DNA from 3 places in the Streptomyces sp. NPDC093109 genome. Region 1 is predicted to be linked to each of the others. Evidence: riboswitches for the same ligand, from Rfam matches in the RefSeq annotation. Region 1 holds a riboswitch; each other region holds the start of a gene.
The links. Region 1 has a riboswitch for thiamine pyrophosphate ahead of thiC (phosphomethylpyrimidine synthase ThiC). Riboswitches for the same ligand answer to the same signal wherever they lie in the genome.
Positions count from the first base shown of each region.

Region 2: linked by a shared signal. The riboswitch ahead of thiO (glycine oxidase ThiO) and the one ahead of thiC (phosphomethylpyrimidine synthase ThiC) in region 1 are both predicted to bind thiamine pyrophosphate.
Region 3: linked by a shared signal. The riboswitch ahead of AB0389_RS15150 (thiamine ABC transporter substrate-binding protein) and the one ahead of thiC (phosphomethylpyrimidine synthase ThiC) in region 1 are both predicted to bind thiamine pyrophosphate.

Region 1 covers NZ_JBFBEZ010000006.1:193,181-197,385, reverse strand. Annotated here, with positions in the region: gene AB0389_RS09120 (SsgA family sporulation/cell division regulator) at 1-295, shown strand, start outside; gene AB0389_RS09115 (YibE/F family protein) at 346-1,854, opposite strand; TPP riboswitch at 1,926-2,070, shown strand; gene thiC (phosphomethylpyrimidine synthase ThiC) at 2,063-3,949, shown strand; gene AB0389_RS09105 (hypothetical protein) at 4,072-4,205, opposite strand, start outside.
Region 2 covers NZ_JBFBEZ010000016.1:116,696-120,900, forward strand. Annotated here, with positions in the region: gene AB0389_RS17720 (thiazole synthase) at 1-509, opposite strand, end outside; gene thiS (sulfur carrier protein ThiS) at 515-715, opposite strand; gene thiO (glycine oxidase ThiO) at 736-1,929, opposite strand; TPP riboswitch at 1,927-2,040, opposite strand; gene AB0389_RS17735 (hypothetical protein) at 2,091-2,459, shown strand; gene AB0389_RS17740 (FAD-dependent oxidoreductase) at 2,452-3,657, shown strand; gene AB0389_RS17745 (Rv2175c family DNA-binding protein) at 3,736-4,101, shown strand; gene thiE (thiamine phosphate synthase) at 4,186-4,205, shown strand, end outside.
Region 3 covers NZ_JBFBEZ010000013.1:100,146-104,350, reverse strand. Annotated here, with positions in the region: gene AB0389_RS15160 (GntR family transcriptional regulator) at 1-213, opposite strand, end outside; gene rlmN (23S rRNA (adenine(2503)-C(2))-methyltransferase RlmN) at 526-1,632, shown strand; TPP riboswitch at 1,687-1,812, shown strand; gene AB0389_RS15150 (thiamine ABC transporter substrate-binding protein) at 1,896-3,017, shown strand; gene AB0389_RS15145 (iron ABC transporter permease) at 3,092-4,205, shown strand, end outside.

The DNA of each region.
Region 1 (4,205 bases):
CCCTGTCACCTGGACGTTCGGTCGCGAACTGCTGCTCGACGGCATCAACACCCCCAGCGGGGACGGCGATGTGCACATCTCGCCGACCACGCCCGACGATCTCTCCGATGTCCATATGAGGCTCCAGGTGGGCGACGACCACGCGCTCTTCCGGGTCAGCGCCGCCCCGCTGGTGGCCTTCCTCGACCGTACGGACCGGCTGGTCCCGCTCGGCCAGGAGTGCGCCCTCAGTGACTTCGAGGGCAATCTGGAACAGGCGCTCGGCCGCATCCTCGCCGAGGAGAACGCCGGCTGACCGGGCCGGACGCCGGCCGGGCAGAGCCGTCCGGGTGATTGAGGACGGAACTACTTCTTGCGGCGACGGCCTCTGCCGCCGCCGAGACCGCGCGCCGAGGGGCCCGGCAGCGGCGTGGAGAGCGTCTCCTCGGGTCCCACGGCCGTGGCACCCGACCGGTCGTCCCACTCGCCGGTTCCGGTGCCCGCCGTGCCTGCCTGAGCCGCTCCCGGCGCCCCCGGTGCTCCCGGCGTGCCGGTGGCTCCCGGGCCGGGCGCTCCCGGCGCGGGAGCCGGCCGGGGCGGGTTCCCCGGGGCCGGCCGGTCGGCGGAGACCACGAGCGCTGCCAGCGCCGTCGTCACCGGCACCGAGGCGACCAGCCCGATCGAGCCCACCAGCGTCCGTACGATCTCCTCCGCGACCAGCTCGCTGTTGGCGACCGAGCCCACGCTCGACTGCGCGATCGAGAAGAGCAGCAGCAGCGGCAGCGCGGCACCCGCGTAGGCGAGCACCAGCGTGTTGACCACCGACGCGATGTGGTCGCGGCCGATCCTGATGCCCGCCCGGTACAGGTCGCGCGGTCCCATCGTCGGATCCGCCTGGCGCAGCTCCCAGACCGCCGAGGTCTGGGTCACCGTCACATCGTCGAGGACCCCGAGCGAACCGATGATGACGCCCGCCAGCAGCAGACCGCTCATATCGATCTCCGGGTAGAGACCGTGGATCAGGCCCGTGTTGTCGTCGGTGTTGCCGGTCAGGCTCGCCCAGCCGATGAAGAGCGATCCCAGCAGCCCGATCAGCAGAAGCGAGATCAGTGTGCCGAGGACCGCGACCGACGTACGGGCCGTCAGACCGTGGCACGCGTACAGCGCGATCAGCATGATCGCGCTGGCCCCCACCACCGCCACGATCAGCGGGTTCGACCCCTGAAGGATCGCCGGCAGGATGAACAGCGTGAGAATGGCGAAGGAGATGGCGAGCGCGACCAGCGCCATCACCCCGCGCATCCGCCCCACCGCGACCACCACGAGCGCGAAGATCGCGGCCAGCAGCGTCATGGGAAACCGGCGGTCCACATCGGTCACCGAGTACTGGAGATCACGCGGCGCGTCGGGCGCGTACGCCACCACGACGCCCTGTTTCACGTGAAACTGCCGAGGCGCGTCCGGCTGGACGACCTCGATGAACGTATGGCCCTTCTCCTTGCCGCTCTCCAGCTCGACCGTGGCCTTCTTGCACTTCCCGGTCTCCTCCTGCACCGCCTCCCGCCCCTGCGGTGTGGAGGTGTCGCCCGTCGACGGGATCTGTGAGGCGTTCACGTCCTTGCAGTCGACGCTTTCGAGCTGGACCACCCGCCCCTGCACGGTCTGCCGGTCGAAGCCGACACCGGTGCGCTCGTGCGCCGGGGCACCGCCCGGCCAGAGCACCGCGAGCCCGACGACGACCGCGGTCGCGAACGGGATCAGAACCGCCGCGATGACCTTGCGGAGATGCTGCGAGACCGGTGCGGCGGGCCCATGGCTGTGGGAGTGGCCATGTGCGTGGCCGTGCGGATCGTGAGTCTGCTGGGGTGAGGTCACCGCCAGATCATCGCAAGAAGGAGAGGGCGCTCTGTTCAGCACGCCGGAAATGGCGTTAGCGTGGGGCACACCTTTGCACACGCGGGAGCTCGGAGCACCGGGCTGAGAGGGCGCTGACGTGGTCACCCGGGGACTGTTCCCCGCGTACCTGAGCTGCGCCGACCGCTGAACCTGTTACCGGGTAATGCCGGCGTAGGGAGTAGGTCTCATGACCGTTCAGGACGCACGCACGCCTGCCTCCGATTCGGGGAATCCGAGCGAGGCCGGGAAGTCCATCGGCTGGCACAAGGGATATGTCGAGGGCTCACGCCCCGATCTCCGGGTGCCGGTCCGTCAGGTGCACCTCACCAACGGCGAGGACGTGACGCTGTACGACACGTCGGGCCCGTACACCGACCCCACCGTCGAGACCGATGTCCGTCGCGGTCTCGCGCCCGTCCGGGCCAACTGGATCATCGCGCGCGGCGACACCGAGGAGTACGAGGGGCGGCCGGTCCGCCCCGAGGACGACGGCCTCAAGCACACCTCACCGCGCGGCGGGACCCTCCTGAGCGGAAGCGGGAGTGGGAGCGGTACGGCCGATCTGCGCGGCCTCGACGCGGTCTTCCCCGGCCGTCCGCGCCGCCCGCGCCGGAGCCGGGACGGCCGGTCGGTCAGCCAGCTCTCCTACGCCCGCCGCGGGGAGATCACACCGGAGATGGAGTACGTCGCGATCCGCGAGAACGTCTCCCCCGAGACCGTCCGCGAGGAGATCGCGGCGGGCCGCGCCGTACTGCCGGCCAACGTCAACCACCCGGAGATCGAGCCGATGATCATCGGCAAGCGGTTCCTGGTGAAGGTCAACGCCAACATCGGCAACTCCGCGGTCACTTCCTCCATCGAGGAGGAGGTGGACAAGATGGTCTGGGCGACCCGCTGGGGCGCGGACACCGTCATGGACCTCTCCACCGGCCGCAACATCCACACCACCCGCGAGTGGGTGCTGCGCAACTCCCCCGTCCCCATCGGCACCGTCCCGCTCTACCAGGCGCTCGAAAAGGTCGACGGCAAGGCCGAGGAGCTGACCTGGGACATCTACCGGGACACGGTCGTCGAACAGGCCGAGCAGGGCGTCGACTACATGACAGTGCACGCCGGTGTGCTGCTGCGGTACGTGCCGCTGACGGCCCGTCGCAAGACCGGCATCGTCTCGCGCGGCGGCTCGATCATGGCCGCGTGGTGCCTCGCGCACCACAAGGAGTCGTTCCTGTACGAGAACTTCGAGGAGCTGTGCGAGATCCTCGCGGCGTACGACGTGACGTACTCGCTGGGCGACGGACTGCGGCCGGGGTCCATCGCGGACGCCAACGACGAGGCGCAGTTCGCCGAGTTGCGCACGCTGGGCGAGCTGAACTCGACCGCCAAGCGGCTGGGTGTCCAGACGATGATCGAGGGGCCAGGACATGTCCCCATGCACAAGATCAAGGAGAACATCGACCTCCAGCAGGAGATCTGCGAGGAGGCGCCGTTCTACACGCTCGGCCCGCTGACCACGGATGTGGCCCCGGCGTACGACCACATCACCTCCGGCATCGGCGCGGCGATGATCGCCTGGTGGGGCACCGCGATGCTCTGCTACGTCACCCCGAAGGAGCACCTCGGCCTGCCGGACCGCGACGACGTCAAGACGGGCGTCATCACGTACAGGATCGCGGCGCACGCGGCGGATCTCGCCAAGGGGCATCCGGGGGCGCAGGAGTGGGACGACGCGCTGTCGGACGCCCGGTTCGAGTTCCGCTGGGAGGACCAGTTCAATCTCGCTCTGGACCCGGACACGGCACGGGAGTTCCACGACGAGACACTGCCGGCACAGCCGGCGAAGACGGCGCACTTCTGCTCGATGTGCGGCCCGAAGTTCTGCTCGATGAAGATCTCGCAGGACATCAGGCGCCGGCACGGCGCGGAGATCGGCGCGGAGACCGGGGCCGGCGGCGGGGGCGACACCGGGGCCGAGACGATGGCCGAGACCGAAGCGGGCATCGAGGCGGGGATGGCGGAGAAGTCCAGGGAGTTCGCCGCGGCGGGCAACCGCGTCTATCTGCCGCTGGCCGACTGACCGGCCGTCGGATGCCGTGACGGCCAGGCCGCGGCCGGAGTCCGGGGGCGCTCCGGGCTCTGGTCGGCGCTGGTCGGGTTGGGACGGATCCGGTGCGTACGGCGGGCACCGGTCGGAGGGGATTACTCCGGCTGGTGCTCCGGGCCGCCGAAGTCGGGGCTGGTGAAGTCGGGGCTGCTGAAGGTCGGGCGCCGGCCGGCGGTGGAACCCTCGTCCGGGCTGCTGAAGTCGGGACGGCTGTAGCCGATCTTGGGCA
Region 2 (4,205 bases), on a different contig from region 1:
AAGTTGTGCGGGTTGCGGATGCCGAGGCCGGAGCCGATCGGGGAGCCGAGCGGCATGATCGCGGCGCAGCCGGCGTCCTCCAGTTTGCGGGCGAGGACCGGGTCGTCGTTGGTGTACGGGAGGACGGTGAAGCCGTCGTCGACGAGGGTCTCGGCGGCGTCGAGGAGTTCGATCGGGTCGGGCAGCAGCGTGCGCTCGTCGGCGATGATCTCCAGCTTCACCCAGTTGGTGCCGAGGGCCTCGCGGGCCAGCCGGGCGGTGAGGACGGCTTCGCCGGCGGTGAAGCAGCCGGCGGTGTTGGGGAGTACGCGGATGCCCAGGGTGCGCAGGAGCGACAGGACGGAGTCCCCGGCGGCCGGGTCCAGGCGGCGCATGGCGACGGTGGTGAGTTCGGTGCCCGAGGCGATGAGGGAACGTTCCAGCACGTCGAGACCGGTCGCGCCGCCGGTGCCCATGATCAGCCGGGATCCGAAGGTGGTGTCGGCGAGGGTGAACGGGTCGTCGGCCACAGCGGTCAGCCTCCTTGGACGGCGGTGAGGATCTCGACCCGGTCGCCGTCGGCGAGCGGGGTGTCGGACCAGCGGGTGCGGGGGACGACCGTCTCGTTGACGGCGGCGGCGACGCCCGAGCGGGCCGGGGTGAGGGTGGCGACGACCGCGTCGAGGGTCGTGGCGGCGGCGAACGCGTGGGGCTCGCCGTTCACGGAGACGGTCATGGGGACGGGCATGGGGACGTTCACGTGAGCTGCTCCTGACGTACGGGCGCGGTGAACGCGCGCGTGGCGAACCGCAGGGGGGCGAACGGCCGGGCGACGGCCGGCAGCGCACCCGTCGCCAGCAGCTCGCCCATCGCGTCGCCGGTGACGGGCGTGAGCAGGACGCCGTTGCGGTAGTGCCCGGTGGCCAGGTGCAGGCCGGGCAGGGCGGTGGGGCCGAGGAGGGGCGCGTTGTCGGGGGTGCCGGGGCGCAGGCCCGCGCGGGTTTCGGTGAGGGGGAGTTCGGTGAGGCCGGGGACGAGTTCGTGGGCGTCGCGCAGGAGTCCGTAGACGCCGCCCGCCGTGACGGTCGTGTCCCAGCCGAGCTCCTCGCTGGTCGCGCCGACGACCAGTTCGCCGTTCTCGCGCGGTACGAGATAGACGTGGCTGCCGCGTACGACGGCCCGCACGGTCCGGGACAGGAACGGCGCGTACGGGCGTGGCACGGTCAGCCGCAGGACCTGGCCCTTGACGGGCCGCACCGGCGGGCGGGCGTTGTCCGGGACGCCCGGGAGCCGGCCGCTGAGGCTGCCGGCCGCCAGGACGACCTGGCCGGCGGCGAGCGCGCGGCCGTCGGCCAGGACGGCGCCGGTGGCCCGCTCCCGGGCGACGGAGAGGCGTTCGGCGCGGGCGCGGTGGAACACCACCCCGGCGCGCTCGCAGGCCGTCAGCAGGGCGGTGGCGAGCCGGCGGGGGTCGATCTGGTGGTCGCCGTCGACCCGCAGGCCGCCGCGGACGCCGGGCGCGAGCATCGGTTCGAGGCGGCGGCACTCGCGCCCGGTGAGCCACTCGGCGGTGAGCCCGGAGCGGAGCTGGAGGGCGTGGAGTTCGCGGAGTTCGGCGCGGTCGTCGGTGTCGAGGGCGACCGCGAGGGTGCCGCAGGCGCGGTAGCCGGTGTCCTGGCCGCTCGCGTCCTCCAGTTCGGCGACGAAGGCGGGATAGCGCTCGGCGGAGGCGAGGTTGAGGCCGAGCAGGGTCTGCTCGCCGTGGTGGAGTTCGGTGACGGCGGCGAGCATGCCGGCCGCGACGCGCGCGGCCCCGCCGCCCGGGTCCGGGTCGGCGACGGCGGTGCGCAGCCCGCGCTGCGCGGCCCGCCAGGCGGTGACGAGGCCGATGATCCCGCCCCCGATGACGAGGACATCGGAACGGGTAGCACCTTGGGGAAACGACTGCATGGGCGTCCAGCCCCTCCCTTCGCCGGCATGACCCGGATCAGGTTCGTACGGTCGGAGGCCGCGTCAGCCTCCCTCTCAGCCCGGTGCGTCCGGACTCCCGCGAGGTAGTGTCGACGGCCAGACTAACGTCCCGCGCGGCGGGCGGTAAGGGAGCATTCACGGTGGCACGCTCGCTCGACGGACTCGTCCTCTCCCCGGTCGCCGACCAGGCTCCGGGCCAGGTCGGGACCCGTACACGCTTCCGGTACCACGAGGAGAACGGCCGGATCTGGGCCGATTACGCGGGCGGCGACGTGGTGTGCGGCCATCTCGTGGGGACACGCGAGGGCGACCGGCTGGACTTCCGTTACGTACAGCTGAAGCGGGACGGCGGGACGTCGTCGGGGCACTGCCTCTCGACCGTCGGCGAGCTGCCCGACGGGCGGGTCAGGCTGGACGAGACCTGGGAGTGGGAGTCGCGGGAGGGCAGCGGCACGAGCGTGGTGGAGGAGCTGCCCGCGGGCGCCCTCCTGGAGGGCTCGGATGTCTGAGCCGGCTCGGCGGGTTGTCGTCGTGGGCGCGGGAATGGCGGGCGTGCAGACGGCCGTCGCGCTGCGGGAGCAGGGGTACGGCGGCGCGGTCACGCTGATCGGGGCCGAACCGCATCCGCCGTACGACCGGCCGCCGCTCTCCAAGGCGCTGCTGCTCGGCAAGGCGGACAGCTCGGCGTTCGACCTCGATTTCGCGGCGCTCGACGTCGAGTTGCGGCTCGGGCTGGACGTGACGGGGCTGCGTGCGGGGGACCGGGAGCTGGACACGGCGGCGGGACCGGTCCCGTACGACGTGCTGGTCGTCGCCACCGGCGCGGAGCCGGTCCTGCTGCCCGGCACCGAGGGGATGCCCGGTGTCCACGCGCTGCGGACGCTGGACGACGCCGAGCGGCTGCGGCCGGTGCTCGCGCGGCGGCAGGCGATCGTGGTGGTGGGCGCGGGCTGGATCGGCGCGGAGTTCACCACGGCGGCCCGCGAGGCCGGCTGCGCGGTGACGGTCGTGGAGGCGGCGGACAGGCCTCTGGCGGGCGCGCTGCCCGCCGAGGTCACAGGACCGATGGCCGGCTGGTACGGGGAGAGCGGCGCCGAACTGCTCACCCACGCGCGCGTGGCCGCCGTCGAGCCGGGCGCGGTGGTGCTGGCGGACGGCCGGTCGCTGCCCGCCGAGGCGGTGGTCGTGGGCGTCGGCGCGCGGCCCGCGACGGCCTGGCTGGCCGGCTCGGGCATCGCGCTCGGCCCGGACGGTTCCGTCACGGCCGACGAGCGGCTGCGCGCCTCGCTGCCGGACGTGTACGCGGTCGGGGACTGCGCCTCCTTCCCGTCCGCGCGCTACGGCGAGCGGCTGCTGGTGCACCACTGGGACAACGCGCTCCAGGGGCCGCGTACGGTCGCCGCGCAGGTGCTGGGCGAGACCGAGCGGGTCTACGACCCGGTGCCGTACTTCTGGTCCGAGCAGTTCGGCCGGTTCGTGCAGTACGCGGGCCATCACGCGGCGGCCGACGCGCTGGTACGGCGCGGTGACCCGGCGGGCGCGGCCTGGTCGGCGGTGTGGCTGCGGGACGGGGTGCTGGTGGCGCTGCTGGCCGTCGGCAGGCCCCGGGACCTCGCGCAGGGCCGCAAGCTGATCGACGCGGGCGCGCGCGTGGATCCCGCTCGGGTGGCGGATCCGTCCGTACCGCTGCGCGGAGCGGTGGTGTGACGGCGGTGACCCCGTGGTGCGCGCTCGTTCAGGGGGCCTTGGCTACCGACTGTCAGTCCGGGATGGCACGCTTGTCCCGTGACCGAGATTGACGCAAAGATCGATGCTCTCGTCCCCGCGTGGCTCCACCTGCCCGATATCGCCGAAATGTTCGATATCGAGGTGACGCGCGTGCGGCAGCTGGTGAAGGAAGGCCAGCTGATCGCCGTGCGCCGGGGGGAGAACCGGGCGCTTCAGGTGCCCGCCGCCTTCATCGACGGCAACAAGGTGGTCAAGGGCCTCACCGGCACCCTGACGCTCCTGAGGGACGACGGCTTCACCGACGAAGAGATGATCGAGTGGCTCTTCACTCCCGACCCCAGCCTGCCCGGCACCCCCGCGCAGGCGCTCAGTGAGAACCGCGGCACGGAGGTGAAGCGCCGGGCCCAGGCGCTCGCCGTCTAGCGTTTTCGTGGTGCGCGGCGGCGCTGTCCCCCGTAGGGGATGACGCCGTCGCGCACCGAGCCGAACCGAACGGGGGGACTTCCCATGCCCACGGCCGATCCGTC
Region 3 (4,205 bases), on a different contig from region 1:
CACGCGCCAGCGCCCCCCCGGCACCGGTTCCGCGACTCCGGCGTCCCTGAGTACACGGAAAGCCCTTAGAGCCACCCCGCGGGAGATCCCGTGATCGCGCATGAGGTCCGCGACGGAAGGCAGCTCAGTCATCTCGGGGTCTTTCTCGACCTGACCCCTCACCGCATCAGCGACTTTCAGATAGGTCCCCCGGGGGCTGATCTGCTGTGTCACTCCCACTCCCTCACCCTTGCGCATTTGCGAATGCGTGAGACAAGCGTCGCACGTTCACGCTCCTGCCAATGGGCATCGCACGGAGTGCCCGGAAGCGTCGTCGTTCGGGATGGCTTGCTCAGCACGCATCCGACGCTCTCGCCCGGCCTGACCAGCCTCTGAGGGGCGGCGGCGCCTAACGGTGGGCCACTCCTCGGGCCGTCTGTGGGCCGTACGAGGGTGGCCAACGACCACCGGCGACGACCAATGACGACCACCCGGAACCCACGGTCGGGCTGGTCACAGTGGCCCGTCTGCGACACTGGACGGACCATGCCTGTACCTGGAGAACTCACTTTCGTCGCGCCCCGCGGAGCCAAGAGGCCCCCGCGGCATCTCGCCGACCTCACCCCCGACGAGCGCCGCGAGGCCGTCACCGCGATCGGCGAGAAGGCGTTCCGCGCCAAACAGCTGTCGCAGCACTACTTCGCGCGGTACGCCCACGACCCCGAGCAGTGGACCGATATCCCGGCCGCCGCGCGGCAGCGGCTCGCGGCGGAGCTGCTGCCGGACCTGATGTCGGTGGTGCGGCACATCTCCTGCGACGACGACACCACCCGCAAGACGCTCTGGCGGCTGCACGACGGCACCCTGGTCGAGTCCGTGCTGATGCGCTACCCGGACCGGGTCACGATGTGCATCTCGTCCCAGGCCGGCTGCGGGATGAACTGCCCGTTCTGCGCCACCGGACAGGCCGGTCTCGACCGGAACCTCTCCACGGCCGAGATCGTGCACCAGATCGTCGACGGGATGCGGGCCCTGCGCGACGGTGAGGTCCCCGGTGGGGCCGCGCGGCTCTCCAACATCGTCTTCATGGGCATGGGCGAGCCGCTCGCCAACTACAAGCGCGTCGTCGGGGCGATCCGCCGGCTGACCGACCCCGAGCCCGACGGGCTCGGTATCTCGCAGCGCGGGATCACCGTCTCGACGGTCGGTCTGGTGCCGGCGATGCTGCGCTTCGCCGACGAGGGCTTCAAGTGCCGCCTCGCCGTCTCCCTGCACGCGCCGGACGACGAGCTGCGCGACACCCTGGTGCCGGTCAACACGCGCTGGAACGTCGCGGAGGTGCTGGACGCCGCCTGGGAGTACGCGGAGAAGTCCGGCCGCCGTATCTCCATCGAGTACGCCCTGATCCGGGACATCAACGACCAGGCGTGGCGCGGCGACCGGCTGGGCCGGCTGCTCAAGGGCAAGCGGGTGCACGTCAACCTGATCCCGCTCAACCCGACGCCCGGATCCAAGTGGACGGCCTCGCGCCCGGAGGACGAGAAGAAGTTCGTCGAGGCGATCGCCGCCCACGGCGTGCCGGTGACCGTACGGGACACCCGGGGCCAGGAGATCGACGGGGCGTGCGGACAGCTGGCCGCCTCGGAGCGGTAGCACGGGCAGCGGGTAATCGGCCAGGAGGTAATCTTGGCCCGAAACGCATTGCATATTTTCCGACAGGGGAGCGCCACAGCGCTGAGAGTGCGGCACGTATCCGTGGAAGCGGACGGCGGTCGCAGACCCTCTGAACCTTGCCCAGGTCATTCTGGGTAGGAAGTTCGGAACCACTCAAGCTGTTGCGCCCTGCCCCGGTTCCGGTCCCGCCGGATGCCGGGGCAGGGCCGCGTCTTCTCCTGGACATCCCAGGAGGAAAACCAGTGAGCACCACCCGGAACAGCCCGACAAGACTGGCCGCCGTCGCGCTCGCGGCCGCGCTCGGCGTCTCGGCGCTCGCCGCCTGCGGCGGGTCCGACAGCGCCGGCGGAAGCGGTGACGGTGGCGGTGGCGGCGGTAAGGCGTCGAAGACCGTCACCCTCGTCAGCCATGATTCGTTCAACGCCTCCCCCGCCGTGCTGAAGGCCTTCACCGCGGAGACCGGCTACACGGTCAAGGTCCTCAAGAGCGGCGACGCGGGCGAGGCACTCAACAAGGAGATCCTCACCAAGGGCTCCCCGCAGGGCGATGTCTTCTTCGGCGTCGACAACACCCTACTCTCGCGCGCCCTCGACAACGGGATCTTCACCCCGTACGAGGCGAAGGGCCTCGGTTCGGTCGAGGCGGCCACCCAGCTGGACGCGGACCAGCACCGGGTCACGCCCGTCGACACCGGCGACATCTGCGTCAACTACGACAAGAAGTACTTCGCCGACCGGAAGCTCGCGCCGCCCGCGTCCTTCGACGACCTGGTCAAGCCCGCGTACAAGAACCTGCTCGTCACCGAGAACGCCGCGACCTCCTCACCCGGCCTCGGCTTCCTCCTCGGCACGGCAGCGCGCTACGGCGACGACGGCTGGCAGGACTACTGGAAGAAGCTGAAGGCCAACGGCGTCCAGGTCGTCGACGGCTGGGAGCAGGCGTACAACGAGAACTTCTCCGGCTCGGCCGGCGGAAAGAAGGCCAAGGGCGACCGCCCGCTCGTCGTCTCGTACGCCTCCAGCCCGCCCGTCGAGGTGCTGTACGCCGATCCGCGGCCGAAGACCGCCCCCACCGGGGTCGCCACCGGCACCTGCTTCCGGCAGACCGAGTTCGCCGGTCTGCTCAAGGGCGCGAAGAACGAGGCCGGGGGCAAGGCCCTGCTGGACTTCCTGATCAGCGAGAAGTTCCAGGCGGACATGCCGCTGAACATGTTTGTGAACCCGGTGGTCAAGGGAGTCGCGCTGCCCGCCCTGTTCACGGAGTTCGGCGCGACCGTCGCCCGGCCGGAGACCCTCGCCCCGGCGAAGATCGCCGCCAACCGTGACCAGTGGGTCCAGTCGTGGTCCTCGCTCGTCGTGAAGTAACGCGGGCGTCCGGGGCGGAGCGGGCCGTCCGGGTCCGGCGGGCCGCGCGCGCCCACGCGCCGCGGCTCGCCCTCATGGCCGTGCCCCTCGCCTTCTTCGCCGTCTTCTTCGCCTACCCCGTCGCCGCGATCGTCGGCCGCGGCCTGAAGACCGGCGACGGCTGGCAGTTCGGCCGGATCGCCGGTGTGCTCGGCCGTCAGGACATCCTCGGTGTCCTGTGGTTCACCACCTGGCAGGCGCTCGCCTCCACGGCGCTCACCCTGCTGATCGCCCTGCCCGGCGCCTATGTGTTCGCGCGCCTGGACTTCCCCGGCAAGGCGGTGCTGCGCGCGGTGGTCACCGTGCCGTTCGTGCTGCCGACCGTCGTCGTCGGTACGGCCTTCCTCGCGCTGCTCGGGCGCGGGGGACTGCTGGACGAGCTGTGGGGGATACGCCTCGACACCACCGTCTGGGCCATCCTCCTCGCCCATGTCTTCTTCAACTACGCGGTGGTCGTACGGACCGTGGGCGGTCTGTGGTCGCAGCTCGACCCGCGCCAGGAGGAGGCCGCGCGCGTCCTCGGCGCGGGCCGGTTCGCGGCGTGGCGCCGGGTGACGCTGCCCGCGCTCGCGCCGGCCGTCGCCGCCGCCGCGCTGATGGTCTTCCTCTTCACCTTCACCTCCTTCGGCGTCGTGCAGATCCTCGGCGGACCCGCCTACTCCACCCTGGAGGTGGAGATCTACCGGCAGACCGCGCAACTGCTCGACCTGCCCACCGCCGCCGTGCTGACGCTCCTTCAGTTCGCCGCCGTCGGCGCGATCCTGGCCGTGCACGCCCGGACCGTACGGCGCCGGGAGACCGCTCTGCGGCTGGTCGACCCCGCGCGGACCGCGAGCCGGCCGCGCGGGCGGGGCCAGTGGGTGATCCTCGGCGGCGTGCTCGGGTCCGTGACGCTGCTGATCCTGCTGCCGCTCGGCGTGCTGGTCGAGCGCTCCCTCGACGCACCCGGCGGATACGGCCTCGGCTTCTACCGGGCGCTCGGGTCGGTGGAGGCGAGCGGCGGCACCTTTCTCGTACCGCCGCTCGAAGCGGTCGGCAACTCGCTGACGTACGCGCTGGTCGCGACCGTGATCGCGCTGGTGGTGGGGGGTCTGGCAGCCGCCGCGCTGACCCGAGGGGCGGGGCCGCTGGTGCGGGGCTTCGACGCGC